Regions from separate parts of the Peribacillus sp. NJ4 genome, predicted to be linked through region 1. Evidence: riboswitches for the same ligand, from Rfam matches in the RefSeq annotation. Region 1 holds a riboswitch; each other region holds the start of a gene.
What was found. A riboswitch is a leader RNA that binds a small molecule or an ion and turns the genes downstream of it on or off. The one in region 1 is predicted to bind glycine.

Region 1 (7,995 bases):
TTTTTAGGATTTGCTCACGATATTCTTTTGATTCCGAGCCAAAAATTTCTCCTTTTACATCTACACCGAGCGGATGAATATATAAAAAGTGAGGGTCATACTTTCTGCGTAAAGCTTCTGCATCCATTAACACATGACTATCTGGATAGTCATCGTCCCAATAAAATTTTCCGTATTGAATAGGATTGGATGTATCTTCTTGCTCACGGTCTTCAATAAAATGGAATGGCGCACGATTATAAAGTTCGCTTACCCAGTAATAGGATACTGTTCCGTTTCTTAACCCGTTTTCTTTCGTAAGATGAAAGAGACTTTTCTCCGTAGATAAACGCACGGCTTGATTGGACGTAATCCCGTTCATTGAAGCCGGCGTACCTGTTAACAACACTTCATATAATGGACGGGAAAGACTTGGAAGCTCCGACTTAACTTTGTAAAGTGACGCTTGATTCGTTTCAACTAAATGCTGAATAAATCCCAGCGCTTCGCATGCTTTATCGTATCTCATACCATCAACAACAATTGCTATTACTTTATTTGACATGGACTAACACCTCTTCTTGCCAAATCTGCGGTAAATTTTTAGCCGTTTCTTCCCAAGCTTTGTAATCTTCAATTGGTTTTGCATTTTTGTACTGTTCTTCTGGAACCATTTTTTCAGCTACTTCTTTCGGAAGTTCTACATCGCGAATTGGACGGGCAAATCCTTTAGCTAAATTAATTTGTCCTTCATCGCTTAAGATATATTCTCTAGTTGCCATCGCCGCATGCGGATGCTTTGCAAATTTGTTAATAATAGTTGCGTAGCCGCTTACGACTGAACCTTCAGTTGGAATGGTGACTTCAAATTGATCGCGGTTAATTTGGTCAGCGTAACCAAGAGCATTGAAATCCCAAACAAGGGCAACTTCCACTTCCCCTTTTTCGATGTTAGCCGGCTTGGCATCAGTTAAGCTAAGGCGGCCTTGCTTGGCAAGCTTAGCAAAAAAGTCAATTCCTGGTTGGAGATTTGTTTCATCACCGCCGTTAGCGATAGCGGCAGCAAGTACGGCCATTTGATTCTGTGTACCACGCTGAACATCTCCAACAGTTACTTTATAATCCCCTTTTAATATGTCATCCCAAGATTTAGGCGGGTTATCTACTAATTCTTTATTAGTAAAGAATGCAATCGTTCCTTGGTAGCCAACAACCCAATCTCCATTGTCATCTTTTGCCCACTCAGGTACCTCGTCCCAATAGGAAGTTTTATATGGCATCGTTAATTTTTTTTGTTCCGCGATTGGCCCAAAGGAAATCCCTACATCGCCGATATCAGCTGTTGCACTCTCTCCTTCAGATTCCATTTTGGCAATCTCTTCGGCACTGGACAAATCTGTATCATTGTGTTTCAATGTATATTTTTTCATCACTTCATTCCAAGTTTCTCCCCAGTTAGCCCATGAATCAGGCATACCGACACTATTAATAGTCCCCTCTTCTTTTGCCTTTGTTTCAATTTCTTTCAGGGTTAACGAACTTGGATCCTTAACCACTGGAGCAGCCTCCTCATTAGTAGCTCCACAAGCAGCTAATCCCAGTACACTCACTCCTAACATCACAGCTTGAATAGACTTGTAACAATTCTTCTTGAATGTGCGATTCATAAAAAGTGCCTCCATTTAGTGTGGAATCTTTAATGTTTATTACTGTTTGTTACGGTTTAATCATAATCTGAAAACATTAATTCCACATAAACCAAATATTAAGATTTTGTAAATCAGCTCTTTATTTCTCCAACTCATCAGCTTTTATCTTCATAAGTATTAACAACAGTCCGCAAACAGGATCAAGTAAATGCAAGTCTATAAAAGAGAAATGTGAACAACTTTTATTCAAACATATCACCCTTTTACCTCTCTTTTTAGCTCGTCGTTAACAAAGCTCCCGGTTAGCTAAATAACTTTTCATGCAAAAAAACTCTCTTGATACAAGAGAGTTTTACATAGATTTTATTAAACAGATAGAATTATCAATGTGGCTATAAATAATAATTGTTTTGGGCGGAGTTTTCTGGAAGGTAAATTTTACTGGAATCATAAAATTATGACAGGGATTCCTTCTTTATAGCTTTAGGTTTAGGATGGCAGATATTTTAGGATATTGGCTCTGATCATGCCATTACTGTTAATAATGCAATAGATTAAAAATAATAAGTATTTTATCAATGATTGAAGGTGTTTCGTTCCGTCCCCTTGTTTCCCAAAGAGAATAGTTTTTGTGACTCCATGGCTTCTCCTTTGTTTAAGCCTTTTTGAATCTTTTTTCTTAAAAGTTCACTAGTAAGGTAATTAAGAATAAAAATAGTCTTTTCGATTCAACCCATTTCACGTAAAGCTGCAGCCAAACTGTTTTGCCTAGAGTTAGAGTCTATTTCCCCCTTAATAAGTGATGCTGAGATAGTACCTTCTTTTATAGAATGAGCTAATCGTAAAACACCTCATAATTTTCTTTAATAATTTTTATAGTTATTTGGCCACGTAAAATGGACCCTTAATTTGAATACCCGCTTGCTTTCTCTTATGAAAAAAGCTTTGAATCTGACAAATCTCTGATTCTTGGTGCAGCTAAAGCCCAATAGGTGAGTTAATCCAAAAATTTGATCTGTATAGCCAGCAATATCGGTGAATAGCCGGTTTGAAATAAAATAAATAATCGTTAAGTAACCATTTTAAAAGAACACAGTTAGTATATTCATACATTCTAATTCAATTAAAAAAATCCCTGTTATTCAACGGGGACAATGAAATAAGAGAGATATTTATTTGGTATTTGACACAAAAACTGTGACGGAAAGAGTGTAGGGAAAGATTTCGCAGAATAATGGATCAGTTGAATTTAATTATTTGATATTTATACAACCATTCATCTAACTCTTGACTAGTTTTAATCGTATCGGAATGAGAAAGTCCTTTTAACATTCCGATGACAATCAAACGGCCTTTCAAATAATTAATCTTAGTTTCTATTTCTGATAGTAATTTTGTGTTCATTACTTCGCCCCTGTTAATTTGTATAATTGTTCTAATGATACTGACGATTAACATTATAAATGAGTAGATGCTGTCTACTTGAGCGGGTTAAGTCTACTTTATATGTCTTCTTCAACTACACTACCTTTTCAATACCCCTTTAATTTATCCACCCTTTTCTTTTTAAAAAAACAAAAACAATCAATGTGATTATGCATATATCAAAAAGACTCTCTAATTCTATTCCCAAGCATTCAGCAACTGCTTTTGCTGCAATGATATGCATAAGTGGACCGCCTTGAATTCCTGGGAATACGGATTTATTAATCGCTTTGATAATTACTTCATCGTTCGTTAAAATGATGCCCCCCGCTGTCCTCTTAATGTTTGAGTGGTACTTGTCACAACATCTGCATATGGGATTGGGGATGGGTGAAGAACAGCCGCCACCAGCCCGGCTATATGAGCCATATCCACCATAAGTTTTGCTCCAACTCGATCGGCTATTTCTCTAAATCGAGCAAAATTAATCGTTCTTAGGTAGGTACTTATCCCTGCAATAATCAATTTAGGTTTTTCTTTCTTTGCTATTGCTTCCAACTCATCATAATCAATCAATTGGGTATCTTCTCTAACTCCATAAGAAACAACTTCAAACCATTTTCCTGAAACACTGACTGGACTTCCATGAGTTAAGTGGCCGCCATGTGAAAGGTTCATTCCCATCACTTTATCACCAGGTTGAAGCAGTGAGAAAAAACCGCGAAATTTGCTTGTGCACCTGAGTGAGGCTGAACATTTGCATATTTAGCTCCAAACAGCTTTGTTAAGCGATCGATTGCTGCTTGTTCTACCACATCGACAAATTCACATCCGCCATAATAACGTTTTCCTGGATAACCCTCTGCATATTTATGCCCATAGCTTCTAATACTCTTGGCTGACGAAGTATTCTGATGAAATCAACTCTAGTGTTTGATGTTGCCGTTTCCGTTCGTTTTCAATTGCTTCAAAAATAAAAGAACCACAATGGGACGCAACTCTGGAGAGCGCGTGTATAAAACGCCACCAAAGGGGAAGACTCTTTTCAGTATAGAGTTAAACTCTCAGGTAAAAGGACAGAGAAGGGAATGTTGCCATTACCCTTTTCTGTCCTTTTTTGCGTGCAAAAACAGGGACGTGATATGGAGTGGCAGCAGTTATCTAAACAGAACCTGAGAGATTTGTTCCAAGGGTTTTTTTGGAACTTGCTCCTTCGGTGGCTGTCTATATTGCACTCTCCCACAATCGTCATCCGCTATATATATTTGAACACTCTATATGTTTACTATTGAGAATTAATTCTATAATTGTTTTTTATGGAATCTCCTCTTTATTTATACATATTCAGGAAACTAAGAAAAGAAAAACGGTGGAAAGTCATTTTATATCAGCAAACGCTTTCAAATTTAATAGACTAATGCTTCTTTATGAAGTTCTGCTCTTGATGATCGCTGATTATAGCCTGGTTTTTCTCTTTTTCTTTCAAAACATAACTAAGCAAGTCTAATGAGAGACGCGCTGCTACTTGTCCAGTTATTCCAGCATGGTCGTAAGGAGTAGCTACTTCTACCATATCAAAACCGATTACTTCTCCTCTTTTTGCAATTCCATGGAGTAATTCATTGACTTCTTCATAAAGCAGACCTCCAGGAGAAGGTGTGCCTGTCGCAGGGGCGATCGATGGGTCGAGGCCATCAATGTCCATGGTAATATAATATTTTTCACCTGCTGGAATAAGTTCCAGAACCTGTTCAAATCCCATCTTTCTCATTTGGCGGGGAGACAAGATGACACTTCCGTATTCTCTGGCAGCAACGACATCTGCTTTTTTACTGCTGCTGATTCCACGAATGCCCAATTGGAAAATCTTTTGAACATGATTCATTTCCGATAAGCGGCGGATGCAGCTTCCATGTCCAACCCGCATTCCTGAACGGTGATCTGCCCAGTCTAAATGCGCATCAATCTGGATCACATGAAATGGCCCGAGTTCACCCAAGCCCTTTCCTACTGGAATTGTAATGGAATGATCTCCACCTAATACAACCGGCATTGCACCTTTTGAAACTATTTTTCGAATGGCTTCTTCCGTATTATCATGGGATTGCATCATATCCCCATGTACCATGTCCACATCGCCGCAATCAACGACTTTCCATTTCGGGCCAAGATACATGATATCATTTTCAATATCATAGGCACCATCTAACCCGAAACTATATAATGTAGAGCCTTCACGAATTCCCCTTGGACCCATTCTTGCGCCTGACTTCCATTGTGTTCCCATATCATTTGGAACTCCAATGACAGCAACATCTGCGTCTAACTGGTCTAAATCAGGACATACGGGATATTTCCCGAAAGTACAGATTCCGGTAAAAGGTAAATTAAGATGTTGTTTTTTATTATTCGACATGAACTTTTCCTCCCACTTGTATTACGTTCTTCGAAAATAATATAGATGCAAGCTTCATGCCATCCTATAAAACTAGGTAAAACTGAATAGTGTTATCAATAATGACTACCAGGAACCAACATATTTTCTGATTACTCGAAACTCCTTAGTAAACGCCACAGAGAAAGGAGCACAGGGAATATAAATTCATATCAGTAAAATATTATTCTTGTCTTATTTAGGTTTTAAATAAGACAAATCTTGATGAACTGGCTTTTTACTCGTAAAATAAACACTTAGGAATCTGTTCCAGCCCATCTTCAGAAATAATATTTGAAATTAAAATATTTGCGAATTTCAAAAAAATGCTTCCTCTATTATTAGTCATACATTTTTTCGAGGTGTGCATACTCACTCTCTTTTACTCATTTATCTCTACTTCTCAATTTTTAATGATCAAACCACTTGGTTGGCTCCACTTCTAGATTAATGTTGATTTGTTTTACCTCACTGAACTCATCTAAACCAAAAGTTCCTAATCCACGGCCAATTCCGCTCTGCTTATAGCCTCCCCACGGCGCTTCATTGTAGGCTAGATTATAGGCATTAATCCATGTAATTCCGGCTCTTATTTTCTTAATCACTCTTAAAGCCTTAGCACCATCTTGTGAAAATACACCAGCTGCGAGGCCATATGGCGTATCATTGGCAAGCTGGATGGCTTCCGCTTCGTCCTTAAACTTTTGAACGGTAAGGACTGGCCCGAATATTTCTTCCTGAACAATTCTCATGTCAGGTTTGGTATCGACAAATATCGTCGGCTCAACAAAATAACCATTTTCCAGCCCATCGCTTGTGATACGCTTGCCGCCACAGGCTAATTTCGCCCCTTCTTCTATGCCAAGTTGAATATATTTAAGTACCTCATTCATATGTTCTTCACTAACAAGTGCGCCCATTTCTGTAGAGGGTTTATCACCAGGACCGACTCGGATCTTTTTTGCTTTCTCTATCAGTCTATTGATAAACTCGTCGTGAATGCTCTCTTCAAGCAGCAAACGCGATCCTGCATTACAAACTTGACCGGCGTTTACAAAAATCCCATATAAAGCATAATCGACTGCTGTCTCAAAGTCTGCGTCGGCGAAAACGATGTTAGGTGACTTGCCGCCTAATTCGAGTGCAATGTTTTTAATATTTCCAGCTGCTGTTTTCATGATGCTTCTGCCCGTTGATGTGCTCCCAGTGAATGAAACCATATCGACTTTATCGCTTTCCGTTATTTCATTTCCTACGGTTCCTCCACCGCCCATCACTAGATTGGCAACACCATCTGGTATGCCAACTTCTTTGATAATCTCAAATAATTTGGTAGTGGTAACCGGAGTTACCCCTGCTGGTTTAAATACAATCGTATTTCCTGCTGCAAGGGCAGGGGCGATTTTCCAAGCTCCCGTCAGCAAAGGAAAATTCCACGGAGCTATCAGTCCGCATACCCCTACCGGCTCTCGAACAACCATGGCCTGTACTGGAGCGGAAACGGGATATGTTTGGCCATCCGGTTTTGTGACTAAACCGCCATAGTAGCGAAAACAATCTGCTGCGTCAGCAATGTCAAACTCTGACTCTTTAAGAGGTTTTCCGGTATTTGCTGTTTCAAGTTGGCTAAGCTCCGAGGCGTTTTCTTCAATCTTTTCCGCTATTTTAAATAAGTAGGCAGCCCGCTCAGAAGCCGGTAAGTCCGACCAAATCCCAGAATCAAATGCTAGTCGTGCTGCATCAATGGCCATCTTTGCATCTTCTGCATTTCCGCTGGGTGCCTCTGCAATGATCTTGCCGTTTGCAGGGTTTACAACATTACTCTTTTGTTTACTTAAAGAATCCATCCATTCACCGTTAATAAACATTTTCAACTTATGCAATTTGGAAAACCTCCAGTTCGTTATTCTTCCCTTTAGCAATCTCATATCCATAAATAGCTAATAATGATCTGTAACAGGTTTGGTCATACGCATGCTTTCTGTAAACCATGGTGGCCACCGAATTAAAACTCCTATCAAGCTGGCCACCAATTCAAAAAATTTTGTTCCACATTCATTTAGTATTGAGTCAATTTAGATCTTTCCTCTATAATTGAAGATTTTGAAATTAGCTCCTATATTTCCAGGTACCGTTTACATGATTATCAATCTTAAATTAATGTTGTGTTTTTCACTTCATAAGTGTTTTTAAATAATTCCAGATAATCTGCGCGTGTCAATTCCCGTGAATTAGTCTGTGTACACAAATGAACCGCTGCCCCTTCAGCTAGGAAAGGGAAATCTTCAGGTCTGACATTACTCAGATCTCGAAAGTTAGGAATGCCAATTTTTCTTGCAAGCTCTTTTAACAATACAACACCTTCATGGGCCGTTTCTTCAATTGTTTTACCTCCTCTATATGCTCCAAGCTTTGTAGCTACAATGGCATGCTTCTCGGGGTTTGATGGAATATTAAACTCAAACACATGTGGAAGAAATATGGAATTTGCAACTCCATGCGGAGTAT
Region 2 (7,995 bases), 1.2 Mb from region 1:
AAACAGCGCTGAAAACTTGGGGCCACATATAGAAACCGAATACGAGCAATATTACCGTGGAGATAAACCATGATACGCTAAGTCCCTGCTCAGGGAACTTTAGAAAACCGGGTTTTGCCGAATCAATCGCTTCAAACATCGGCTGAAATCCACCAAAGTAATGAATGGGCAGATAAATCCCTAAGAATCCTATAATGGCAATCATCATGATATCTTTAATGACTGCTGTCCAAACTGAACCGTGTATACCGGATATCATCACATAAATGGTAAGGCTGATCGCCCCCATCCAAACCGCCGCAGACATTGAGATGGCACCATAAGAAGCTTCTGATACAATGATCCCCAAACCTTTCAGCTGCACGACGATCACTGGAATCATCGACACCACACCGACAAGCGCAGCCAAAATTCCTAAACTAGGACTCTTATATTTGCTTACAAAGAAATCGGATTGAGACATCAGTTTATTTTCTTTGGCATATTTCCATATTTCCGGAAGGAGCCAATAGGATAATACGTAAGACAAAGTAATGTAAATAAGAACATATAGAGCGGGTGCGCCCTTTCCATAAGCCCAGCCGCTGCCGCCAAGGAAGGAGAAGGTCGTATAGATTTCCCCAGCCATCAGCAGAAAGACGAATATTGCACCAAAACCACGTCCGCCCACCGTCCATTGTTCCAAGTCCATATCTTTTCCTTTTGAAGAGCGAATGCCTAAAAATATCGACAGAAGTAAAAATGCTAAAATGATTAAGAGAGCAATATTCATTCCTGGTCACCTTCCCGATTCCTGGGATCCAGCTTATACATGATGCCCAAGATGGCAGAGGTAAGGACCACCCACATAGCCATCCAGAACATATTGAAAGGCATCCCTAATACATAAGGTTCTATTCTATTAACAAAAGGTAGAAATCCTAGTATGCCTATGAAAGGAACTAGAGTAAGGATATATATAATCTTCATTAAACAAACCCCTCCGTATTAAATAAAGTGAAACGTCCACCAATGGGGGTTTTTCTTTAATACCACTGATGGATGGGTGAACCAAACGGGGAAGGGAAATTCATACATGATTGATTTCCCTTCTTTTACAAGTTCCGATGATATATATTAGCTTACACTATTTCGATATAAAATTTAATGTGGTTGCTTGATATATTTTTAGCAACCGAGTCCACTGATGGAAAGTTGAAGTGTTTGTTGAAATGGATAAAGCCTTGAATTCATATTGAGTTCAAGGCTTTATCCGTTTTCTATCTTTTTTTCTGGTAGTTATATAGTATCACCAAGAGTATGAACCAGATTGGCGTCATGAGCAGTGATAGCCGTGTAGCTTCAGCGAATAGCATAACGATAAGGATGAACAGGAATAATCCTAAAATGACGTAATTGATAAAGGGTGTAAAAGGAGCCTTGAAAGTTGATTCGGCTCTTAGGTCAGGCCTTGTTTTCGAATATTTGATATGGGAGATCAAGATTATGCTCCATACCCAAATGAAACAGATGGCACTGATGGTCGTCACAACGGTAAATGCCTGTTCCGGTATCAGTTTGCTTAATAATGCCCCAAGTGATACAACGATTGTTGATGTAAACAAGGCATTGCTTGGAACAGCCTGTTTATTTAATTTTTTCAGTTTGGCAGGGGCTTCGTCATTCCTGCTTAACGTATAGAGTATTCGGCTTGTTGAAAATAAACCGCTGTTGCATGCAGAAGCAGCAGATGTCAAAACGACGAAGTTGATGATCCCGGCAGCTACAGGAATGCCGATTAACGCAAAGACCTCTACAAATGGGCTGCTCGTGGAATCCAGTTGAGTCCATGGGTTGACGCAGAGAATGACGAATATGGCACCCACATAGAAAAGTAAAATCCGGACAGGTATTTTATTGATGGCAGACGGAATGTTCTTTCTCGGGTTCGCCGTTTCTGCTGCGGAAACCCCGACCAATTCGACACCTACAAAGGAGAAGACGACCAACTGTAAAGATAATAGGAATCCGGAGATTCCATTAGGGAACATGCCTCCATGGTTCCATAGGTTCGTTAGGGAAACCGTTCCGGTATTGGTATTGAAGCCGATGATCAATAAGATGATACCTACGATGATCAAGGCGATGATTGTGATTACTTTAATGATGGCAAACCAGAATTCCAATTCGCCAAATAACTTAACGGTCAATAGGTTCAATCCTAACAGGATGACCAGGCATATTAGAGCCGGAATCCATTGAGGGATATCGAACCAGTATTGTATATAGACACCAACAGCTATGATATCGGCCATTGCGGTCATGATCCAACAGAACCAATAGGTCCAACCGGTCACGAAGCCAGCCCATGGACCGACATATTCGGTTGCGAATTCAGTGAATGACGTATACCCTGCATTGGATAAGAGCAATTCGCCTAGGGCCCTCATCACAAAAAACAAAGCAATCCCTATTATCAGATAGGAGAAGATGATGGATGGACCTGCCAATTGTATGGCTTTTCCGGATCCTAAAAATAAACCGGTACCAATGGTTCCTCCTATTGCAATCAGTTGTACATGACGATTTTTTAAATCTCTTTTTAATTCCTGTTTAGCCAATTCGTACGCCCCCGTCTTTTATGGTCTTGATAGTGAATGATTTCAAACCTGCTTGGTCTTGGAGAGAGGGACGTGATTTTTCGCCCAGCTTGCATTTCCCAATGGTTTTTTTCACGAGTGTTGTTTCCGTCCAATCACAAAGTGGACAATAAAAAAAGAGATTGGATAATACCAATCTCTTAAAGGGTTCAGAATAACAATTTATCATTCGTTACTCTTCTGTCCTTTTGCCTGAGATTGTGAATCCTTCGGCGCTGCATCTTGTACAGTCTCTCCAGAAGCTGCTCCTGCTATAGTGTCATCCATAGCGTTCATCGCTTGCTTGTATGCGGTTGTGTGAAAATGTCAGTCAGTGATAATCTTCCACTGCTGAATCGTTCATTATACTTATAAAATAATATTGGAATTCTATCATTTATTTTTTCGGAGGTCAACAAATTTTTGCATTTACAACACTTCTTGAAATGGTTTAAATTTTTATAAACATTCACTTGCGAAGGTTTGAATGGGCTCCGATCAGAAGTGATTGTTTCCTGCTCTTTTTGTACTATCACTATTATAAAATACTGATCATCACTTTTTTAAAATGATAATTTTTGATTGGGAATATCAACAAGATATTTTTGGCAACTGTTTATTTGAAAAATACATTTGTATTTTTACAGAATATTTACTATTATAAGATAAGAAAACAAAATTAAAGTGTTATGCAAATGATTAGGATAAAGCATTTTTAACCGCAATAATAATAGAGAGTCGATTGGTGGAAAGGATATTAATATCATTGCCGCTAATATTGCATCTGGGGGAGTTAAACATGTCAAATAAGGAATTAAAGAGAGGGCTGGAGGCACGTCATATTCAAATGATAGCCTTGGGCGGAACCATCGGGGTTGGGTTATTCATGGGATCGGCGAGCACGATCAAATGGACCGGGCCCTCTGTAATGCTCGCTTATGCCATCGCAGGTATATTTATATTTTTCATTATGCGCTCTATGGGGGAGATGCTATATTTAGAACCGACTACAGGTTCTTTTGCAACCTTTGCGAGCAGCTATATACATCCTTTGGCAGGTTATATGACTGCTTGGAGCAATTGGTTTCAATGGGTAATCGTCGGAATGTCCGAAATCATCGCCGTTGGAATGTATATGCAGTATTGGTTCCCGGAGTTACCAGCTTGGATACCAGGTGTGGTCGCCATGATCATCTTGGGGGCGGCCAACCTCATTTCCGTAAAATCTTTCGGGGAATTTGAGTTTTGGTTTGCGCTTATAAAAATAATTACGATTATATTGATGATCATTGCCGGTCTTGGCCTTATTTTCTTTGGAATAGGGAATGGGGGGGATGCGATTGGATTATCGAATCTTTGGGCAAATGGCGGCTTCTTTACGGGAGGTTGGACAGGATTCTTCTTTGCGCTTTCCCTTGTCGTGGCTTCCTATCAAGGCGTTGAGCTTATCGGCATCACAGCCGGAGAAGCGAAAAATCCAACAAAGACCGTAACAAAAGCGATCAAATCAATCATATGGCGCATTTTAATTTTCTATATTGGCGCTATCTTCGTCATCGTGACGGTTTATCCTTGGGATAAACTGGATGACATCGGAAGTCCATTCGTTTCAACCTTTGCTAAAATCGGTATCACTGCAGCGGCAGGCATCATTAACTTTGTCGTAATCACTGCCGCAATGTCTGGATGCAACAGTGGGATTTTCAGTGCAGGGCGTATGCTTTACACTCTAGCATTGAATGGCCAAGCTCCTAAAATCTTTGCAAAAGTATCTAAAAATGGAGTGCCGGCATATTGTACGATCGCTGTATTATTAGGATTGGGCATCGGGGTTATCCTGAATTACCTTGCACCGCCGCAATTATTCCTTTATGTGTACAGTGCGAGTGTTTTACCCGGGATGATTCCATGGTTTGTCTTACTTATCAGTGAGCTTAAATTCAGAAAGGTAAATGCTGTTGAAATGGAAAAACATCCGTTCAAAATGCCGTTGGCCCCTTACAGTAACTATGCGACAATTGCCTTTTTACTGATGGTGCTGGTTGGTATGTGGGTCAATCCGAGTACCAGGATTTCCTTGATTGTTGGGATCGTTTTCCTAGTCTTGGTCGTAGCAAGTTATTACCTGCTGAAAATGGATAAACGAACTCCATTGGATGTTAAATCCGATGATGAGATTTCTGGATAAGGTACGAAAGCATAAAGCGTTAAAATACTTTTTAAAAAGCCCTTCTCTTGATTGAGAGGGGCTTTTTTTTTGCCTTTGTGGATCAATTGTTGGAATTCACGAGTGAACCTGCGATGAAGCATTTTCTGGAAAATACTCCAAATGAAAATGCAGCAATTTGGCACCAATCCATAGGGGCCGCTGGTCGTGCGGACCCAAATGAACGGCTTTTTATTATCGCGATGCCATTATCGTCCAGGAGTATTTAGCTACATGGACCAATCCAGACGAAGAGAGGCTAAACATTCGGTGGATCAAGGACCTGAAGCACGCCTTGTCACCATTTACTACCGGTGACTACGTGAATTGGCCGGATACTCTCATCAAAGATTGGCCAACTGCGTACTATGGAGAAAAATTCAAACGGCTTCGAGAAGTGAAAACGAGGTATGTATGATCCATACAATACGTTTAAGTTCCCTCAAAGCATACCCCCATTAAATAAGGGGGGGTGAAAAAGCTTGGATGGACCAAAAACATTCGTTAAAAAAAGGCCTATTCCTAAATTTGGATATAGGCCTCTTTCATCTTGTTTTGAATCAATTAATCGAGATAATACCCAAAATCATTCCGCTTGCGGAGCTTGTACTGCACTGTAAACCTGATTTACGGAAAGTTGGGCTTGTGCGATTTCTTGAGCAGCTTGTTTAATGGCTTCTTGTGCCAAAGTTGGATCAGAAGAAGATTTTTCAATTGCTTGTGAAAGTAAGGTTTGCGTAAGGGTAACGTTTGCTTTTGCTTGATTTAATTGATTGATATCAATTTGTTGTTGAGGCATGTAGTTTCTCTCCTTATGTCATAATTTGAATTACTCCATTAGGATGACCTTTCTTTTCTTTTTTATAAGGAGAAAAAATATATAACGTAGACAGGAAGGACTGAAACTGCCAAGTCCATTGGGATAAACAATTAAAATAAACTATGCAAAATTTATCGGCAATCCGGAAAAAAGATACACCCTTAGGATTGAAAAACGGGAAGAAAGAGAATGGAATTATTAGTTTTATTTACTTAGAATCCTTAAATTTTCATCTGTATAAATAGTATTATGTTCCTTGAATATCATATTGTATGAAATCGCAATAAATATATCGTGACTTGTTGGTTATTCAGTTAATTAAATTGCACTTTACTTATTGGTTTTATAAGATTAAAATCGGAGAAAGAATTATTATAAAAGATGAGCTGATTGGACAACCAAAAGCTCCTGATCGCGATAAGCGAACAGGAGCTTTTTGCGTTCATTTTGGAAAAAGGAGTTGGGGAGATGAATATTGATCATATTGAAGCTTTTATGTATGTTGTTCATTTTAATAATTTTCATAAAGCAGCAGAGGCACTGTTTTTATCACAGCCGACGGTTTCGGCAAGAATTAAGACGCTTGAGAGTGAACTCGATTCAGTACTATTTGAGAGGCAAGGGAGAGGGATTATTTTAACCGAAAAAGGGAAAGCGTTCATTCCATTTGCGGAACAAATTATTCGTACCTTTCAACAGGGGAAAAAACAGTTGAAAACAGGAAGCGATCTGGAGGAAATAACGATAGGGGCTAATATCATTACATCGCAATACTTTATTCCATTTGCTCTTCCTCTATGGAAAAAGGAAAACCCTAATTTACGCTTTAAATTTATTTCAGCAACAAATGATGCATTAATTGATAAATTGCTTCAGAAACGGGTTGATATAGCATTTATGAAGGATGTTACACATAGTGGTCTGCAAAATCACAAGACCCTTGATAATTCGATACGTTTAGTAGTGTATCCAGGACATCCATTTCAAGTTGAAACAGAGCTAACGGTGCAAGTATTAGCAATGGAGCCGTTGGTATTTTTTGAGTGTGGTGCGTTTGACTGGAACCACGTTCATAAAATTTTTGAAGTGTCTAATGTAGAGCCGCGTATTGAATTTCAGGTTGATCACTTGGAAGTGGCGAAATCGCTAATTCTTAGCAGAAGCTGTATCGGATTTTTACCGTATTTATGTATTAAAAAAGAGTTAGAACAGGGAACTTTGGTTGAAGTTGATGTGTCACATTTAATCAAGATAAAGCAGCACATCTATCTGACTCATTTAAATCACGGGATGGAAGCACCCTTACTATGGAATGACATTCTTTTATCAATTCGGAAATTTGAACAAGACCATCATCAATTACAGACACAATCTAATTGATAGATATTTTCTATCAATGCAATATTTTTTCCTATTAGTTAAACCATTGCCATTAACATGCTTTAGGTGTTAGGATAAATCAAAATTATTAAATTATTATTATTCATATCAGTATACTTTGAATTAAAGCGGAGGAGAGAATATGAGTTATAAGCTTGGCATTTTAGACCAGAGCCCGATATTTCCAGGAACTTCAGCCTTTGATGCACTACAGCAAACCATTAAGCTGGCGAGACATGCAGAAGAGTGGGGATATACCCGTTTCTGGGTATCAGAACATCATCATGCCGAAAAGCTAGCGGGATCTTCCCCGGAAGTATTGGTATCATATTTATTAGCCCAAACAAAATCTATTAGGGTAGGGTCCGGAGGTGTTATGCTTCAGCATTATAGTCCATATAAAGTGGCGGAAAATTTTCACGTGTTATCAAATCTTTCGCCTGGCAGAGTTGACCTTGGCATTGGAAAGGCACCGGGTGGTCTCCCCTTATCAACGAAGGCGCTACAATTTGGTACAGTTAATGATGGAAAAGATTTCGAAGAGCGGTTATCTTTTTTACAAAAATTAATTGAAAATTCGATTAATGAAAATCACCCGCTTTCAGGTATTCAGGCGACGCCACTCCCTTCAAAAAAGCCAAAAATGTTTCTGCTTGGTGCAAGTGCTGACAGTGCCAGGCTAGCAGCCAATCTGGGTATAGCTTATGTATTTGCTCGATTTATCAACAGTAATGAGACTGTATTCGAAGATGCTGTACGCATTTACCGAAGTATCTATCCAACTGGGAGCTTTAAGGTATCAGTTTCAGTGATTGCTGCTCCTTCACAACAAGAAGCAGAACAGCTAGCAGGTGACCAAAAGATAGTGAAAGTTCATCTCCAAAGCGGTCGTTCTGTTACGGTCCAAACCTTAGTGCAAGCAGAATTATTCGGGAAGCAGTCTGGGGAGTCTTACGAAATAGAAGAACAAG
Region 3 (7,995 bases), 1.6 Mb from region 1:
GTTCTGTATCGCCATTAGCTTCGTGAAAAGCGCGAATCATCATCAACCCTGTCCATTCACCGTGTGCACCTGCTGCAGGCTGTAATGTCACTTGATCCATCCCTGTGATTTCCGTTAGATGTTCCTGCAAATCAAATAATAGTCCCAAGGCTCCCTGAACAGTACTCGGATCTTGATATGGATGGATATGGGCGAAACCGTTAAAGCGTGCCACATTTTCATTTATTTTCGGATTATATTTCATCGTGCATGAACCCAGCGGATAAAAACCCGAATCCACTCCATGATTCCGTTTGGAAAGTGCTGTATAGTGACGCATGATATCCAATTCGGACACCTCAGGAAGCTCAGCCTCTTCTTCACGGATGTAGTCGGCAGGAAGAATTTCTTCGAGCGGAGTAGTTGCAACATCCATTTCTGGCAGACTATACCCGATTCGACCGGATGTACTGATTTCAAAAATGAGTGATTGATCTTGATTATTCATGTTGATCCCCCAATTCCTGCGCAAGTGCATCAATTTCTTCTTTTGTTCTAAGTTCCGTTACCGCGACCAGCATATGGTCTTCCAGCTCAGGATAAACCTTTCCTAAATCAAAGCCGCCGATCATCCCTTTTTCAAATAGGTTTTTATTGATTTCTGAAAACGAAGCAGGCAGTTTAATGACAAATTCATTAAACGAAGGACCGTCGAACATTACTTTTATCCCTTTTGCCTCAATAGCTTTTTTCGCATAATGCGCTTTTTGAATATTTTGCACGGCCATTTCTTTGACCCCCTTTTTCCCAAGAGCGGTCATTGCAACAGAAGCTGCCAAGGCGTTCAACGCTTGATTGGAACAAATGTTGGATGTGGCCTTATCACGGCGAATGTGCTGCTCACGAGCTTGAAGCGTCAGCACAAAACCCCTTTTTCCATTTTCATCCACTGTTTGACCGACGAGTCTGCCCGGAACTTTCCGTACAAGTTTATTCGTAACGGCAAAATATCCACAATGAGGTCCACCGAATGCTGCTGGAATGCCGAATGGCTGAGCATCCCCCGTTACGATATCTGCACCGAGGGCACCAGGGGATGTCAAGGCTCCCAGTGCAAGCGGATTACTGGAAACGATAAACATGGACTTGACGCCATGAATGATTTCTTCCATTTCTTTCAATGGCTCGATACGGCCAAAAAAGTTCGGATATTGCACAATCACTCCTGCAATATCATCTTTCACCAACTCCCTTAAGGCGGCCATATCCGTCACACCGTCTTTATAAGGAATTTCGATCACTTCCACGCGTTGTCCTTTCGCATAGGTCTTAACAACTTCTCTTGATTCAGGATGAACCGTCCCTGAAATGAGAATCTTCTTGCGTCGTGTCTGACCTGAAGCAAGCATGGCTGCTTCAGCTAGCGCTGTCCCGCCGTCATACATGGAGGAGTTAGCCACATCCATACCCGTCAATTCACAAATCATCGTTTGATATTCAAAGATGGCCTGAAGCTCGCCCTGTGAAATTTCAGGCTGATAGGGTGTATAAGCCGTATAAAACTCAGAACGGGAAAGAACATGATCGACGATGACCGGTGCATAATGGTCATAGACACCCGCACCAAGGAAGGAAGCATAGTTTTTAAGATCCGCATTCTTGGCAGCAAGCTTTGATAATTCTTTCATTAAGGCAGGTTCCGATTTAGCGGGCTTGATATCGTATTCGCCTTGAAAACGAACACTTTCAGGGATATCATTGAAAAGTTCTTCAACAGTAGGTACACCTATCACTTCAAGCATTTCTTGTTTATCTTGCTCTGTCATGGGTAAATAACGATGTTTCATCTAATGACCATTCCCCTCTATTTACGTGGTTTTTTATAAAAAGGTGTTTGTATGATAACGGCTTTCAAACGTTTGGATCGAATTTCCACTTCGACTTCCGCATCCAGCACCGAAAATTCCTTATCGATAAGTGCCAACCCTACGTTCTTCTTCAACGTTGGTGATTGGGTACCAGTCGTGACCTCGCCAATGACTTTGTCCCCGCTGTAGACCTTATACCCATGACGTGGAATGCCACGGTCAATCATTTCAATTCCCACAAGCTTGCGGGGAGCCCCTTTCTCCTTTTGTTCAGAAAGAACGGCTTTCCCGAAAAAATCTGCTTCCTTATCCACTTTTACCGCAAAACCGATCCCGGCCTCTATTGGGGTGATGTCCGCTGAAAGTTCCTGCCCATACAGCGGAAGTTTCGCTTCAAAACGCAGGGTATCACGAGCACCTAAACCAATCGGCTGAATCCCTTCTTCCTTTCCGGCATCCAGAATCGCCTTCCAAAGGGCAGGACCGTTTTCACTGTCGCTATATATCTCAAAACCATCTTCACCAGTATATCCGGTACGGGATACCATCGTGGAGATACCATTTATCATGACATTTTCCTTGAACTTGAAAAATCCAATTTCACTTAAGGCAGTATTTTCTGATAGTTTTTGTAATATCTTCTCTGCAGATGGCCCTTGAAGTGCTAGCTGTGTATAGTGACTCGATACATTCGTGATTTGGACATCTTCCGGTAGATTAGCTTGCAGCCAATCGAAATCTTTATCTGTATTCGCTGCGTTGACCACGAGCAGATAGTCGTCTTCAGCCCTCTTATAAACGATGAGATCATCAACAGTCCCGCCGTTTTCATAGCACATAGCCGTATATTGGGCACCGCCCTGTTGTAGCTTTGATATATCATTAGTCATCATCTTCTGTAAAAAGGAAAGGCTCCCAGGACCCTTAACATCAACTTCCCCCATGTGGGAAACATCGAATAACCCCGCTTTTGTACGTACGGCTTCATGTTCGTCCTTTATACCCGAAAATTGGACAGGAAGTTCCCAACCGCCAAAATCGATCGTTTTACCGCCGCATTCACGATAAACTTCAAATAGTGGTGTTCTTTTTAAATTGGTCAAAAAATGACCCCCCTCAGATTTTTTAATTTAAATGGCTTCATTATCAAAGCTTCTTGTCATTACGCATCAGATATCCTGATTCATGATGTGAAAAAAGCACAAAAAAGGACAGAGAAAGCCCGTTTGAGCTTTTTCTCTGTCCTGAAACCTGAAAGTTTACCTATATAATAGGTTTTCCCCTTTGGTGGCCGTCCCAAAATGGGCGGCGCTCTCCAGAGTTGCGTCCAATAAGAGTTCTTTTGCCTGAGAGATTCACTGCTAAGTTTGCTCCTTCGGCGCTACATCCGTAGTCTCTCCCCTTATCTTCACCCGCATATAAATGGTCTACCAATGAAAGTAAGCGAATAAGCCCTAAGCATTAGTAAAACCTTTGAGCATCATGGAATGCATTCTCTGCCAACTCTCCTAAAACTTCAGGAACCATTTGAATGATCTCCTTCAGTATCTTGGATAAAATAGGAGCCTGTAGCGCATACTAAGAAAACGCGAACTGCAAAACCGAAATACAAAGATTCTTTACAGCGTTTGGAAATTGGAATTTTCTAAATATACTTATATCCTACCCTAAGAAACTTATCTCTGCAATATCTTTTGAGGAGAAATATTTTTCTTACTTCACATATGAAATGTTCGGGTTTTGACCTTTTATTAAGGAAATTATGATTTAAGAGGGAGTTATTTCTATGAAAATCAATATATCCTTCAATTCTGAATGGAATGACGAGTTTCTGCAAAAGATGGAAAATGATGGTCCATGGGGAAATTGGGAGCTTTATAAGTTGGCGGTTCAAATGGAGGAAAATCTCATCATCCCTGATTTTGAGGGATTACAGGCGCCCAAGCACCTTCCGCAGTTAACCCCGCTCCCCCACCAATTGGAAGCAGCAAAGCAAGTGGTGGAAAAGATGAATGGAAAGGCCATTTTAGCTGATGAGGTAGGGCTCGGAAAAACAATTGAAGCCGGCTTGATCCTAAAAGAATATATGATTAGAGGCCTTGTAAAAAAAGTATTGATCCTTGTACCGGCCTCACTTGTCACACAATGGGCTTTTGAATTGAATACCAAGTTTCATATTCCGGCAGTCGTTCAGAGAAAAAGTTATGTTTGGGACTCCTGTGATGTGGTCATTTCATCCATTGATACAGCGAAACGCGATCCACATCGTGAAATCATTTTCAATCAGGAATATGACTTCATCATTATTGACGAAGCTCATAAACTTAAAAATAATAAGACGAAGAACTATGAATTCGTCCAAAATCTGAAAAAGAAATTTTGTTTACTCCTGACAGCTACTCCCATTCAAAATAAAGTCGAGGAAATTTTCCACCTCGTTTCGTTATTGAAACCAGGCCACTTGGGAAATGCCTCACTCTTTTCGGAAAAATATAAAGGGAAAGGCCGGAACATAATTGAAGATGAACACCTAAAGGAACTGGTCAACACTGTTATGATACGAAACCGGCGGGCCGATACTGGTATTGAATGGACAAAAAGGCATGTGGAAACCATCACCATTGAATTTTCTCCAACCGAGCAGGCATTGTACGATGCCGTTTCCAAATTCAAGCCTATTTCGGATGGAACAAAAGGAAGCGCTTTTTCAGCTCTCACTCTCCAAAGGGAAGCCTGCAGCAGCAGGGAGGCAGTCTTTTATACTTTAAAAAATATGAAAGCAAAATACGACCAGCCTTCCCCTGACTTTTTGGCAAAGCTTGATGATTTATTTTCTAAAGTGAACGAAACGGTTCAGAACTCCAAAGCTGAAAAAGCTTTGGAACTGATCAAGAAAATTGATGACAAAGTGATTATCTTTACCGAATACCGAGCGACCCAGCTTTATCTGCAATGGTACCTGCAACAGAATGGGATTTCTTCAGTCCCTTTCCGAGGCGGATTTAAGCGTGGAAAGAAAGACTGGATGCGCGAATTATTCCAAAAGAAAATACAGGTATTAATCGCAACCGAAGCCGGCGGGGAAGGGATAAACCTTCAGTTTTGCCATCACTTGATTAATTTTGACCTGCCATGGAACCCCATGAGACTCGAGCAAAGAATTGGGCGGATTCACCGGCTTGGTCAGGAAGAAGATGTCATGATTTATAACTTTGCCACGAAAAATACAGTTGAAGAACATATTCTGAAGTTACTATACGAAAAAATTAATTTATTTGAAAAAGTAATTGGTGAACTGGATGATATTCTAACCAAACTGGAAATTAACAACATTGAAGAATACTTAATTGATGTAGTCGGCGAGTCCAAAACAGAGGGCGAAATGAAAATCAAGATGGATAATTTTTCATCGTTAATTCAATTCGCTCAATCCATGAAGGAAGGTGAGGTTCATGCAGCAACGGGAAATTCATGATTTTTTATTAACTTACTTTAAAGCCAATGATTGTGAAATACTGGATAATACACCCACCCACCTTACCGTTCAACTGACAATTGAAATGGATAAAGAATTAATGAACAGACCCTTTTATTGGCACTATCTAGAAAAAACGGGTGGCATTCCGAACCCAGCCCAGATGACTTTCATTACCGACCCAGAACATTCTCCACCCGATTTAAAGGGAGAAATGATTCATTTTGGCTCCCCTCGCCTTCATCAAATTATTCAATCAACAAAAAATCTGGCAGGGTATACTAGACTTTTTGAGGATACTCCTCCATCAAAAGGCGGGAATAATCCATTGTTTCCTTGGCTAACCCTTAATGTGAAAATATCCTATCAATGCGATCGTAAAAAAGATACATTTATGTCCATCGGATTGAATTTAATCTCAGGCGAGATCATGGAAAGCTTTCACCATCGGGTTTTACCGGTTAAGGTCACCCCAAAAATTCCGGATTATTCCTTTACGCTTTCACCGCTCATCATGCCCAAGAGTGGATTGGCAAGACTGGATACATACATCAGAACCAGTTTCGAGGATGATGACCATTCTTGGGCGGAAGAAGCAATGCTTCGCTGGCAGAATGACTTGAATTTATTGGAGCATTTTTACAAGGATATGGACGAAAAAAGTGAGAGCTATTTTACCGAAAAAGAAGCCTTAAAAGCACAATATGAACCGAACATCCGAATATCCATCATCAATGGAGGTTTATTTTACCTTTCAGATAGGGCGTTGGGATAGGATCCTTAATAAAAAAGCAGATGTCCTAATTTAAGGACATCTGTTCTATTTCTTGATATTTTTCCTTAAGAACATCGACAAAGCAAAAGGGACAATGCCAAACCAATGGGACATACCATGGTTTTTATCCTCTTTTCTATGACGTCGCTTTTCTTTTCGTTCTTTTTTGGTCAGATTAAAATATTCGACAAGCTGTTGCGTCAGATATTTAATATAAGCGTTTGTAGACATATAAAAATCACCCTAAACAAAGTATGCCCGGTTTACGCTTGTTTTATTCCTTCACTTGTTCCCTAAACACGCGAATCTATCGCTTGAACATGATTGAACCTTTATAAAAGACTGTGTATTTTACGTATTACACAGCCTGCTTTTCTATCCATTGTATCACTCGCCCCGCTTCTGTATCGTATTGAATGATGACCCTACCCCTTCGGTCATTTTTAGTCGTCGATGAAAATTCTATATAGACGTAAGGACCGTCTTCCTCCATTAAGGAATATCGCACCGTACCATTGGGGTATAAAATTTCCCCCTGGATGATTTCCGGGACCTCTTCCCCCCACTCTGACGTCACATCCTTAACGGCAAGGTGGACAAGATGATCGGCCACAAGCGATTCTTCCACTTCTTTATAAAACATTTTATCGATGATAAACTGATCGATCATTAATATCGTGAACATGATGAAAACACTCGCTACAATCATGACCATCGGGAAAACGACTCCTTTTTGATTATTCATCGACTTTCGTCACATGTCTTAAGAAAGGATGAAATCTTCGACTGAAAGTAGTCCCTGCTTTATCCGTTATATTTAGAACAATGACACTTCCATCCTTCTCAACCTGGAATTCCGAAATGTTCTGCAAGATGACCTCATGCCCCTTACCATTCACTCTCCTTCGGACCTTATCTTCATATTGTTCAATGGATGATAATTGTTCACCTGAAAGCAAATATAATTTATTTCCCATTACATCCTGAACTTTGGAACTCCGGACCTCCTGCTTCATTTGCATGGTAAAGACCTCCCACTCTTTAGGATGCAATTTTTCAATGGATCTCATCTGGGTGTGAATGATTGAAAAAAGCTGTAGGACAAAAAGGGACGTCGTCATTAAGATCATTAAAGAAAAAAGCAATTCTATCATCGTAAAACCATCATCTTTTCGCAGCATCACAAATGGTTTCAAATTTACCCGATTCATTTTCATAACGTACACACCCTTCAATCATCCCCGGGAAATCCCCATGATCCTTCCAAATCAATTCATAGGATTTTTTTTTGTTGATGATTTCCTGTCCAATTGCTTGTATCTCCCCATCCATGAAAGCCGTCAATCTTTCATATAATAAATGGTGGGCTTCTGTCCTAATGACGATATCTTTCCGACGCGTGATTAACTCGTCAATAATCGGTAAAATGGAAAGGATCAAGAAAATACAAACGGAAAATGCGGCCATCAGCTCAAGGTAGACGTAACCTTTACAATTTCTCAATCCTGAACCTCCCTTTACCTATATTGAGGACCAATTTATACTGTCCTTTTGAAGTGTCAATGATCATCGTTCCTGCTTTTGAAGCATTTCCAAACTGATTAAAATGAAAGCTGAACCCTAATGTGCCATTTAAAAACTGTATATCCTTTGGTATGCTTCTCTCTAGAACGATTCCCTCCTTATAAGACAAAATGGTATAAACCTTTTTGTTATTATCAATCTGGAGGTAAATCAGGCTCTCATGACTGATGGCATACTGCTGTGCATGGAAAAGATCTTCATGGAACCGGGAAATGAATAGCCTATTTTCCATTCCTTTAGTGAAGCTTGGATATAAATTTGGACTGATGGAAATCAGGAGTACAAAAATAACGAGGACTATAAGGGTTTCAGAC
Region 4 (7,995 bases), 720 kb from region 1:
TGAAATGATTTAATGATGAATTCGATACCTAAGGGAGATGATTAAATGAAATCGCTTACAGATGGACAAGTCATTTGGGAACCTACAAACGAACAAATCGAGCAAACGGTATTGACTCAATATATGAAATGGTTAAACGAAAAGAAAGGTTTATCATTTCAAGATTATCATGAATTATGGAAATGGTCGGTTGATGAACTGGAGGATTTTTGGGCTTCGGTTTGGGATTATTGTGATGTAAAAGCTGACAGGAAATATGACCGGGTTTTAGCGGAGCATTCAATGCCAGGGGCGAAATGGTTCGAAGGGGCAAGGCTTAATTATGCTGAAAATGCATTATTGAATGATCAAAAAGAGAAAACGGCGATCTTTTTTCGTTCCGAAAATATCAGGCAGCAAGAGGTAAGCTGGAAAGAGCTGAAAGAAAAAGTAGCTTCTGTTGCCCATTCGTTAAGGGGACTTGGTGTGAAATCCGGTGATCGTGTTGTAGCTTATATGCCAAATATCCCTGAAGCGGTCATAGCTTTCTTGGCGACAGTAAGTATAGGTGCCATCTGGTCCAGCTGTTCACCTGACTTTGGGGCAAGAAGCGTCATTGATCGTTTCAAACAGATTGAACCGGTTGTATTACTTGCGGTTGATGGGTACCAGTACAATGGAAAAGTATATGATAAAACATCCGTTGTTTCACAGCTTAAACAGGAATTGGTTACTGTCAAGCATACTGTAATGGTTCCTTACATAGAAAAGAAGGTTTTGGAAGAGAATCTGGCAGATACGATTCCATGGGATGATCTAGTAAAAGAAAAAGCCGAATTATCTTTTGAAAGTGTTCCGTTTGATCATCCGCTTTGGATTCTCTATTCATCAGGTACAACAGGAATGCCAAAACCGATTGTACAAGGACATGGCGGAATATTATTGGAGCATTTTAAATCAACAAGAATGCATCAAGGCATGACTTCCGAGGATACGGTATTCTGGTTTACGACGACAGGGTGGATGATGTGGAATCTCCTAATGGGTGGTTTGCTTAATGAAGGGACGATCGTTCTTTATGACGGCAGTCCTTCTTTCCCGGATATGGATGCCCTTTGGCAATTGGCTGAAGATACAGGCATGACTTTCTTTGGAACAAGTGCACCATTCCTTACGAATTCCATGAAGTTAGGAATCAAGCCAATGGAAAAATATGATTTATCGAAATTGAAGGCCCTTTTTTCCACTGGAGCACCTTTGTCGGGTGACGGGTACAAATGGGTGTATGAGAATGTCAAGAAGGATATCTGGCTTAGTTCATCCAGTGGCGGAACCGATGTTTGTGCCGGATTTGTAGGTGGCGTTCCTACATTACCTGTAAGAATCGGGGAGATACAAGGAAGGGCATTAGGTGTTCGTGCAGAGGCCTTTGATGAACAAGGCCGAACATTGATTAATGAAGTCGGTGAATTGGTCATTACCAAACCCATGCCGTCCATGCCGCTTTATTTCTGGAATGATCAAGACGGGACAAGATACTACGAGAGTTATTTCGATACGTATCCCGGGATTTGGAAACATGGTGATTGGATAAAAATCGACGACAAGGGCAGTTGTATCATTTATGGTCGTTCCGACTCGACCATCAACCGTTCTGGTGTACGGATGGGAACCAGCGATATCTACCGGGTCGTCGAAGCGATCGACGAGGTTATGGAAAGCCTTGTCATTGATAGGGAAGTGCTTGGCCGCGGTTCTTCCTTGCTCCTGTTCGTTGTCCTTAAGCACGGTAATAGCCTGGATGCGGCATTGACAGCAAAAATCAAGGAACAAATCAGAGGACATGTGTCCCCTCGCTTTATTCCTGACCAAATCCATGTCGTTGAACAAATACCTAAAACTTTGAACGGAAAGAAAATGGAAGTCCCGATACGTAAAGTATTGTTAGGTTTCGAGTTTGATAAAGTCGTGAATCCAGACTCCATGGGAAATCCTGAATCGCTTCAGTTCTTTAAAGAATTAGCCATTGAGTTGAATGAGAAAAAAATATTCTAGCAAACAGGCGGAGCAAAAAAGCTCCGTCTTTTATTCTTCTTAAAAGAATTCTTCCGGCAAAACCAAGATATTGCACGTTCAAACATTTTTTAATTAATAACCCTGATTTTTCTACGATAAGGAAAGGAACGGGAAAATATAAAGAGGGATCACTTCCTCATTTACCTCCAATGGGTACATAACAAGATGAATTACTTCATCCAGGTTCTTAAGCATCTCCTCAGTATAATGACAAACTTACCTTATGATGGAAAGTTTTGTTGACAAATTTAAAACTGATGAATAGAATAAAATAAAAATGACAGTAAGCACTGACAGTTTGAAGGGTAGAGGTGAGAGTATGAGTAACAGTCATAATCAAAGTAACGATGATAAGCTACTTTTTGCTGCGATCGATCTAATAGCAGAGAAAGGCTACAATGGTGTTACTACTCTGGAAATCGCTGGTGCGGCAGGTTTGAGTGAAAAGACACTGTTTCGTCGCTTCGGAAGTAAGCAAAATCTTTTAGAAACGGCATTTGACCGATATCACTATGCCGAAGAAATGACAAAACTTTTTAATGAAAGGCAAATCGTTTGGGATTTACATTCAGACTTACTACTGATAAGTCGAACATATCATGAAATCATGAATCGTAACCGGAAAATGATTATGATAAGTATCAAGGAAGAAGGCAATTTACCCGGATTTCGAGAAAGAACACAAAAGCATCCTCGGCAGTTACTGGAAATTTTGACAAACTATTTTAACACGATGTATGAAAAAGGAAAACTTATTCACACAGACCCAGAGCTGCAAGCGTGGTCGTTCATGATGATGAATTTTGGTGCCTTTATGAACAACCTGGATGCCGATGAGAACTATCCGACCGTGTCCCTTGAGGCATTTATAATGGAAAGTGTGCAAACATTCACTAGGGCATTAACTCCCTAGTTTTTCCTAAATAATCATGACAGTTAGTACTGACACCCAATAATGAAAAAGAAAGAGCAGATTTATAACGCATTGAGAAAAATAAATTTAAATTACAGGAGATTATGTATATGAATTCAAGTAAATTAATAGTATGGATTAATGTATTTACAGCTAAACCTGGCAAACTAGATGAATTAGTTGCGATACAGTCTGAAGAACTTCTCAATTTTAAGAGGGGATCTCAAGGTGTTCCTGGTTGGATTAATAGTCGTTGGCATCGTTCTGTTGATAAAAATAAGGCTATTATGATAACTACCTTTGAAAGTGTTGATCATCATAAAAATTGGTTAGAAAAAAGTGAATTTACTGAACACCTTAACAAGATAAATCATCTCATTGAAGATGCAGAAGGTGGGTACTACACATTAGTGGAAGTCATTGAAAACATATAAATCAATTAAAATTATAACTTCTTTATTTTAAACAAACATTAACGAGGAGGAAAAACCATTGGGGAAATTAAACATTGGAATTATCTTAGGAAGCACACGTCAAGGACGCGTAAGTCCACAAGTAGGAAATTGGGTAAAAGAAATAGCAGATAAACGCGGAGATGCAAATTATGAAATCGTAGATATTGCAGACTTTAAATTGCCTTTTTTGGGTGAAGGCACTGGTAAAGAACCAGGGTTAACAGCTTGGGCAGAAAAACTTTCCAGCTTAGATGGATTTGTTTTTATCGTACAGGAATACAATCACAGTATTACAGGAGCATTAAAAAATGCGCTTGATTCCGCACGCGATGAATGGAACAACAAGGCGGCGGGCATCGTGAGCTATGGTTCAACAGGCGGAGCTCGTGCAGCTGAACATTTGCGTGGCATCTTAGGTGAATTACTTGTTGCGGACGTTCGAGTAAATCCAACATTTTCACTATTTACAGACTTTGAAAACTACAAGACATTTAAACCAGCTGATTTACACCTTGGTAATGTCAATGCAATGTTAGATCAAACGATTGCATGGAGCGGTGCCTTAAAAAAATTAAGATAAGCTTGATAGTTTACTAACCGCTCTTAAAGTAGCTTCCATTGCTATGCCACTATACTCTTACATGGATTATGCACAGTTAAAAAGCAAAACGGCCTTCCAAAATTTAGCCTAGTTTAAAAGATTTAGTATAGCATGAAATATTTAATATGTTTATTGGAAAATGTTTACAAACCATTGGTTAGTTCTCGAAGGCCTATTGTAGAGTTAACGCGAACTGTGCGATTATACGGGCACATAAAGCGCCCGAATAATTTCTACTTTTATTTAGAAGGAGCAAAAAGTAATGTTTCTTGTTTCTTTAATTTTCTTTCGTGTCATTTTCTTTTACTTTGCGAATATAAAGTCCTTTACGAGTCTTTTTAAAGAAATGTACGGAGTTACACCTCATGTTTACCGTGAAAACCATTCGTAAGAACAAATTGATTCGTTTCAAAGCTATCATATCGAAGATGCCGAAACATTGATAAATTCACCAGAAATTTTAGCTATATTGGAAACCGTACTAACCAAACATGATCACTCGTAGAAACGATTACAGCAGATGTTGAAACAGATGAAGTGATTGCAACAAGTTCACCTTACTTTAAATCAGATGTTGCTCTGAATGGACATTCTCTTTTTATCAGAATTGAATATCAAGAAATTACCGCGAATGAGGAAAATTATTTTTCAAAAGCTTTATGGTTTTATGAAGCATTGTTTACAAGTATACGGAGCATTTATTTAAGTACATGGCACTTTCTCTTTTATAAGCCTTATTACACCGCTGTTGAACCAAAGGAATTAGAACGAGTATATTTATTTAAATTGTATGATTTACTAAAAAAACTTGTTTAAGACATTCTTTATTCCTATTTAACGATTAATGCAATTCATTTTTTTATATTAGAAAAGCGATTATATGAAACAGTCATTGTTGCGATGAGCTCCAATGGCTTTTTCTATTTTATAGCAATACTTCTTTCGAATGGTTTATTTACTTGCTAAGTTGAGTATTCACCTCCCTTTTTTGATGTTAATATTTGTTAGTGAAATATCTTACTATCTATAATAGGAATATACGCAAATAATAAGGTATATATATTTGATCATACTATATGAATATGTTTTAAAAGAAGAGGATAACCAACTTAGAGTTCCGGTTTGACACAGGTAAAATGTAATGGGAGATGGTTTCGTTAACACGTCAAGCGTTGTGAAAATGAATACGTGATGATAAATATAAACCTTATTGATCCAAATTATGTTATTCTATTTCTGTTTACAACAGTCCGTCTGAAAAACTGTAAAGGGGGTATAAGGTTAAAATGGTTAAGGAAAAGAAAATCAAGCTAAAGAAGCCAAAGAAGTGGTGGGGATGGGTTCTAGCAATTGTCATCATTGCTAATATAGCAGGTGGTGGGGACAAAGAGGAAGTTGCTAAAGAAGAGAAGGCTTCTGAAAATACTGCTGAACTTAGGGAGGAAGCTCCTAGACAATCTCTACTGCTGCAAGGATTTTCGCGAGTCTCGAATTTTCTCTTTTTCCATACATCAATTATGTTAAAACTATAGTTATTATGTCCTCTCCTGGCTTTAAATTTTGTTTCGGAAAAATGCCGAAATTTTTGCTTATACATAAGCTTGTTTGGGATTCTTTGCGACATAGAAAAGCTGCTAATAAGCTTGATTTTTCATAGCTAATAACTTCTAAAATATACTGTTCATAAAGTTCAAATTAGTCCATGCTTAAATTTCAGAAAATAGAGTTTTTTCAGATAATCATTGAAATATCCATTAAAACCCGATAATATACAACTATTAAAACAACTTTATATCAGCGGATGATGATTGTGGGAGAGTCTAAACAATGTTTAGCACCGAAGGAGCAAATCCTAAAAGCAGGGACTAATCTCTCAGGTAAAAGGACTACAATTGGACGCGTCTCTGAAGAGAGCCATAGGCCACCGAAGGAGTTAAACTCTCAGGTAAAAGGACAGAGGAAAGTAGGAAAATACCTATCTTTCCTCTGTCCTTTTTTGTACTTGGAAAGATAAAAAGAGAGGAAGTGTGCATTGAGATCTGAAGATAAATGATCTATCCTTTGATTTGTACAATTAATGCTATATTTTCAAAAAAGGTAGGTAGCTTTATTTCAAAAAACTATATCTAGTACCCACCTAGGAAAGCGCTTACAATGATAGGTCAGTCTCCCAGTACGCTAATAATTCAAACTCATTGAAGGGCTGACCCTTTATAAGGAAAAAATTCCAAGTAGCCTATAAAAGTAGAAAGTGGGAGATCGTATGCAGGAACAAAAGTTGGATAGAGGGTTAAAAAACAGGCACGTACAACTCATAGCTATTGGTGGGGCAATCGGAACGGGATTATTTCTTGGAGCAGGAAAATCTATTAATTTAGCTGGGCCATCAATTCTATTTGCTTACATGATTACAGGCATCATTTGCTTTTTAATCATGCGCGCACTTGGAGAACTACTCTTATCTAATTTGAACTATCATTCCTTTGTTGACTTTGTAAGAGACTATTTAGGTAATATGGCAGCATTTGTAACCGGCTGGACCTACTGGTTTTGCTGGATCTCAATCGCAATGGCCGACTTAACGGCAGTTGGTCTTTATACTCAGTATTGGTTTCCCTCCGTACCTCAGTGGATGCCAGGATTGATTGCCCTAGTCATTCTGCTATTTATGAATCTTGCAACCGTTAAACTTTTTGGCGAAATGGAATTCTGGTTCGCATTAATAAAGGTCATCGCTATTCTAGCATTAATTGTTATCGGTATTTTCATGATTATTAAAGGCTTTTCCACTGATTCAGGCGCAGCAAGTTTCACGAATCTATGGAGTCACGAAGGTATGTTCCCAAATGGAATAAATGGTTTTGTCCTCTCATTCCAGATGGTAGTGTTTGCGTTTGTGGGCATTGAACTTGTAGGACTTACAGCAGGTGAAACAGAAAATCCAGAAAAAGTTATCCCCAAAGCCATAAATAATATTCCTATTCGGATTATAATTTTCTATATTGGCGCACTTATTGTCATTATGAGTGTTTATCCGTGGAACGCAATCATCCCAACGGAAAGCCCATTCGTCCAAGTATTTGTGGCTGTAGGTATTGCTGGAGCTGCTGGTATCGTTAATTTTGTCGTCCTAACATCGGCTGCTTCGGCATGTAACAGCGCAATCTTCAGTACAAGCCGGATGGTATACTCACTTGCCAAAGATAAAAATGCACCTGTACCGTTTGCAAAACTTAATGACCGTAAAGTACCTTCCAATGCATTGTTCTTTTCAACTGTCGTCATTTTAATTTCCGTTGTTTTGAACTATTTAATGCCTGAAGGAGTATTTACCTTGATTACAAGTATTTCTACAGTATGTTTCATCTTTATTTGGGGAATTACAGTCATCAGTCATTTGAAATACCGTAAAACAAGACCTGATCTAGTGAAAAAGAACAAATTTAAATTACCATTTTATCCAATTTCCAATTACTTGATCCTTGCTTTCCTAGCGTTCGTCCTTGTTGTTCTTGCACTTGCGAGCGACACTCGTGTTGCCTTATTCGTTACTCCTGTTTGGTTCATTATGCTGATTACGATTTATAAGATTCGCCAAACGAAGGTGGAACAGGCGAATCAGAGAGAGGTAGCGGGGAATTAAGGGGCAAGAAACCCTTTGATTCAATTTGCGGTGTTTGTCCAGATAGTTGCCGCTCCATATTTTCCTAACCCGGTGAGTAAAAAATCTGCCCATTATAAAAAGCCAAAGATATCTGGATAATCATATTATAATTCGAAAAAATTATTTTAGAATAGTGGTGTTAGCGCTTTCAAAAAAGCCTTGACATAATTATTCTCAACAACTATTCTAAATGTACCAAATTGAATAAGCGGATGACAGTTGTGGGAGAGTGCAAAGCGACAAGCCACCGAAGGAGCAAGTTCCAAAAAGACCCTTGGAACAAATCTCTCAGGTAGATGGAACCACA

Region 2: it holds a riboswitch for glycine, as region 1 does, so the genes downstream of both, QUF94_RS23760 (amino acid permease) here and glyA (serine hydroxymethyltransferase) in region 1, are expected to answer to the same signal.
Region 3: it holds a riboswitch for glycine, as region 1 does, so the genes downstream of both, gcvT (glycine cleavage system aminomethyltransferase GcvT) here and glyA (serine hydroxymethyltransferase) in region 1, are expected to answer to the same signal.
Region 4: it holds a riboswitch for glycine, as region 1 does, so the genes downstream of both, QUF94_RS14040 (amino acid permease) here and glyA (serine hydroxymethyltransferase) in region 1, are expected to answer to the same signal.

Annotation. Positions count from the first base shown of each region.
Region 1 is NZ_JAUCFQ010000001.1:3,539,053-3,547,047, forward strand. It holds gene QUF94_RS17610 (alkaline phosphatase family protein) at 1-544, opposite strand, end outside; gene QUF94_RS17615 (ABC transporter substrate-binding protein) at 534-1,646, opposite strand; partial or broken gene QUF94_RS17620 (Tn3 family transposase) at 2,261-2,668, opposite strand; gene QUF94_RS17625 (aspartyl-phosphate phosphatase Spo0E family protein) at 2,868-3,032, opposite strand; partial or broken gene glyA (serine hydroxymethyltransferase) at 3,268-4,028, opposite strand; glycine riboswitch at 4,044-4,143, shown strand; glycine riboswitch at 4,198-4,305, opposite strand; gene speB (agmatinase) at 4,468-5,469, opposite strand; gene QUF94_RS17640 (aldehyde dehydrogenase family protein) at 5,898-7,370, opposite strand; gene QUF94_RS17645 (iron-containing alcohol dehydrogenase) at 7,640-7,995, opposite strand, start outside.
Region 2 is NZ_JAUCFQ010000001.1:4,748,319-4,756,313, reverse strand. It holds gene QUF94_RS23770 (sodium:solute symporter family protein) at 1-772, opposite strand, end outside; gene QUF94_RS23765 (DUF3311 domain-containing protein) at 769-969, opposite strand; gene QUF94_RS23760 (amino acid permease) at 1,260-2,600, opposite strand; glycine riboswitch at 2,810-2,888, opposite strand; gene QUF94_RS23755 (amino acid permease) at 3,418-4,806, shown strand; gene QUF94_RS23750 (hypothetical protein) at 4,884-5,054, shown strand; gene QUF94_RS23745 (BBE domain-containing protein) at 5,147-5,242, shown strand; gene QUF94_RS23740 (hypothetical protein) at 5,411-5,623, opposite strand; gene QUF94_RS23735 (LysR family transcriptional regulator) at 6,113-7,024, shown strand; gene QUF94_RS23730 (LLM class flavin-dependent oxidoreductase) at 7,167-7,995, shown strand, end outside.
Region 3 is NZ_JAUCFQ010000001.1:1,950,494-1,958,488, reverse strand. It holds gene gcvPB (aminomethyl-transferring glycine dehydrogenase subunit GcvPB) at 1-487, opposite strand, end outside; gene gcvPA (aminomethyl-transferring glycine dehydrogenase subunit GcvPA) at 480-1,826, opposite strand; gene gcvT (glycine cleavage system aminomethyltransferase GcvT) at 1,844-2,950, opposite strand; glycine riboswitch at 3,085-3,168, opposite strand; glycine riboswitch at 3,172-3,259, opposite strand; gene QUF94_RS09820 (DEAD/DEAH box helicase) at 3,634-5,322, shown strand; gene QUF94_RS09815 (YqhG family protein) at 5,300-6,097, shown strand; gene QUF94_RS09810 (YqzE family protein) at 6,143-6,328, opposite strand; gene comGG (competence type IV pilus minor pilin ComGG) at 6,456-6,842, opposite strand; gene comGF (competence type IV pilus minor pilin ComGF) at 6,835-7,314, opposite strand; gene QUF94_RS09795 (hypothetical protein) at 7,262-7,600, opposite strand; gene comGD (competence type IV pilus minor pilin ComGD) at 7,587-7,995, opposite strand, start outside.
Region 4 is NZ_JAUCFQ010000001.1:2,824,037-2,832,031, reverse strand. It holds gene QUF94_RS14065 (acetoacetate--CoA ligase) at 46-2,034, shown strand; gene QUF94_RS14060 (TetR/AcrR family transcriptional regulator) at 2,375-2,968, shown strand; gene QUF94_RS14055 (putative quinol monooxygenase) at 3,079-3,402, shown strand; gene QUF94_RS14050 (NADPH-dependent FMN reductase) at 3,461-4,003, shown strand; gene QUF94_RS14045 (hypothetical protein) at 5,311-5,556, shown strand; glycine riboswitch at 5,826-5,923, shown strand; glycine riboswitch at 5,927-5,983, shown strand; gene QUF94_RS14040 (amino acid permease) at 6,288-7,667, shown strand.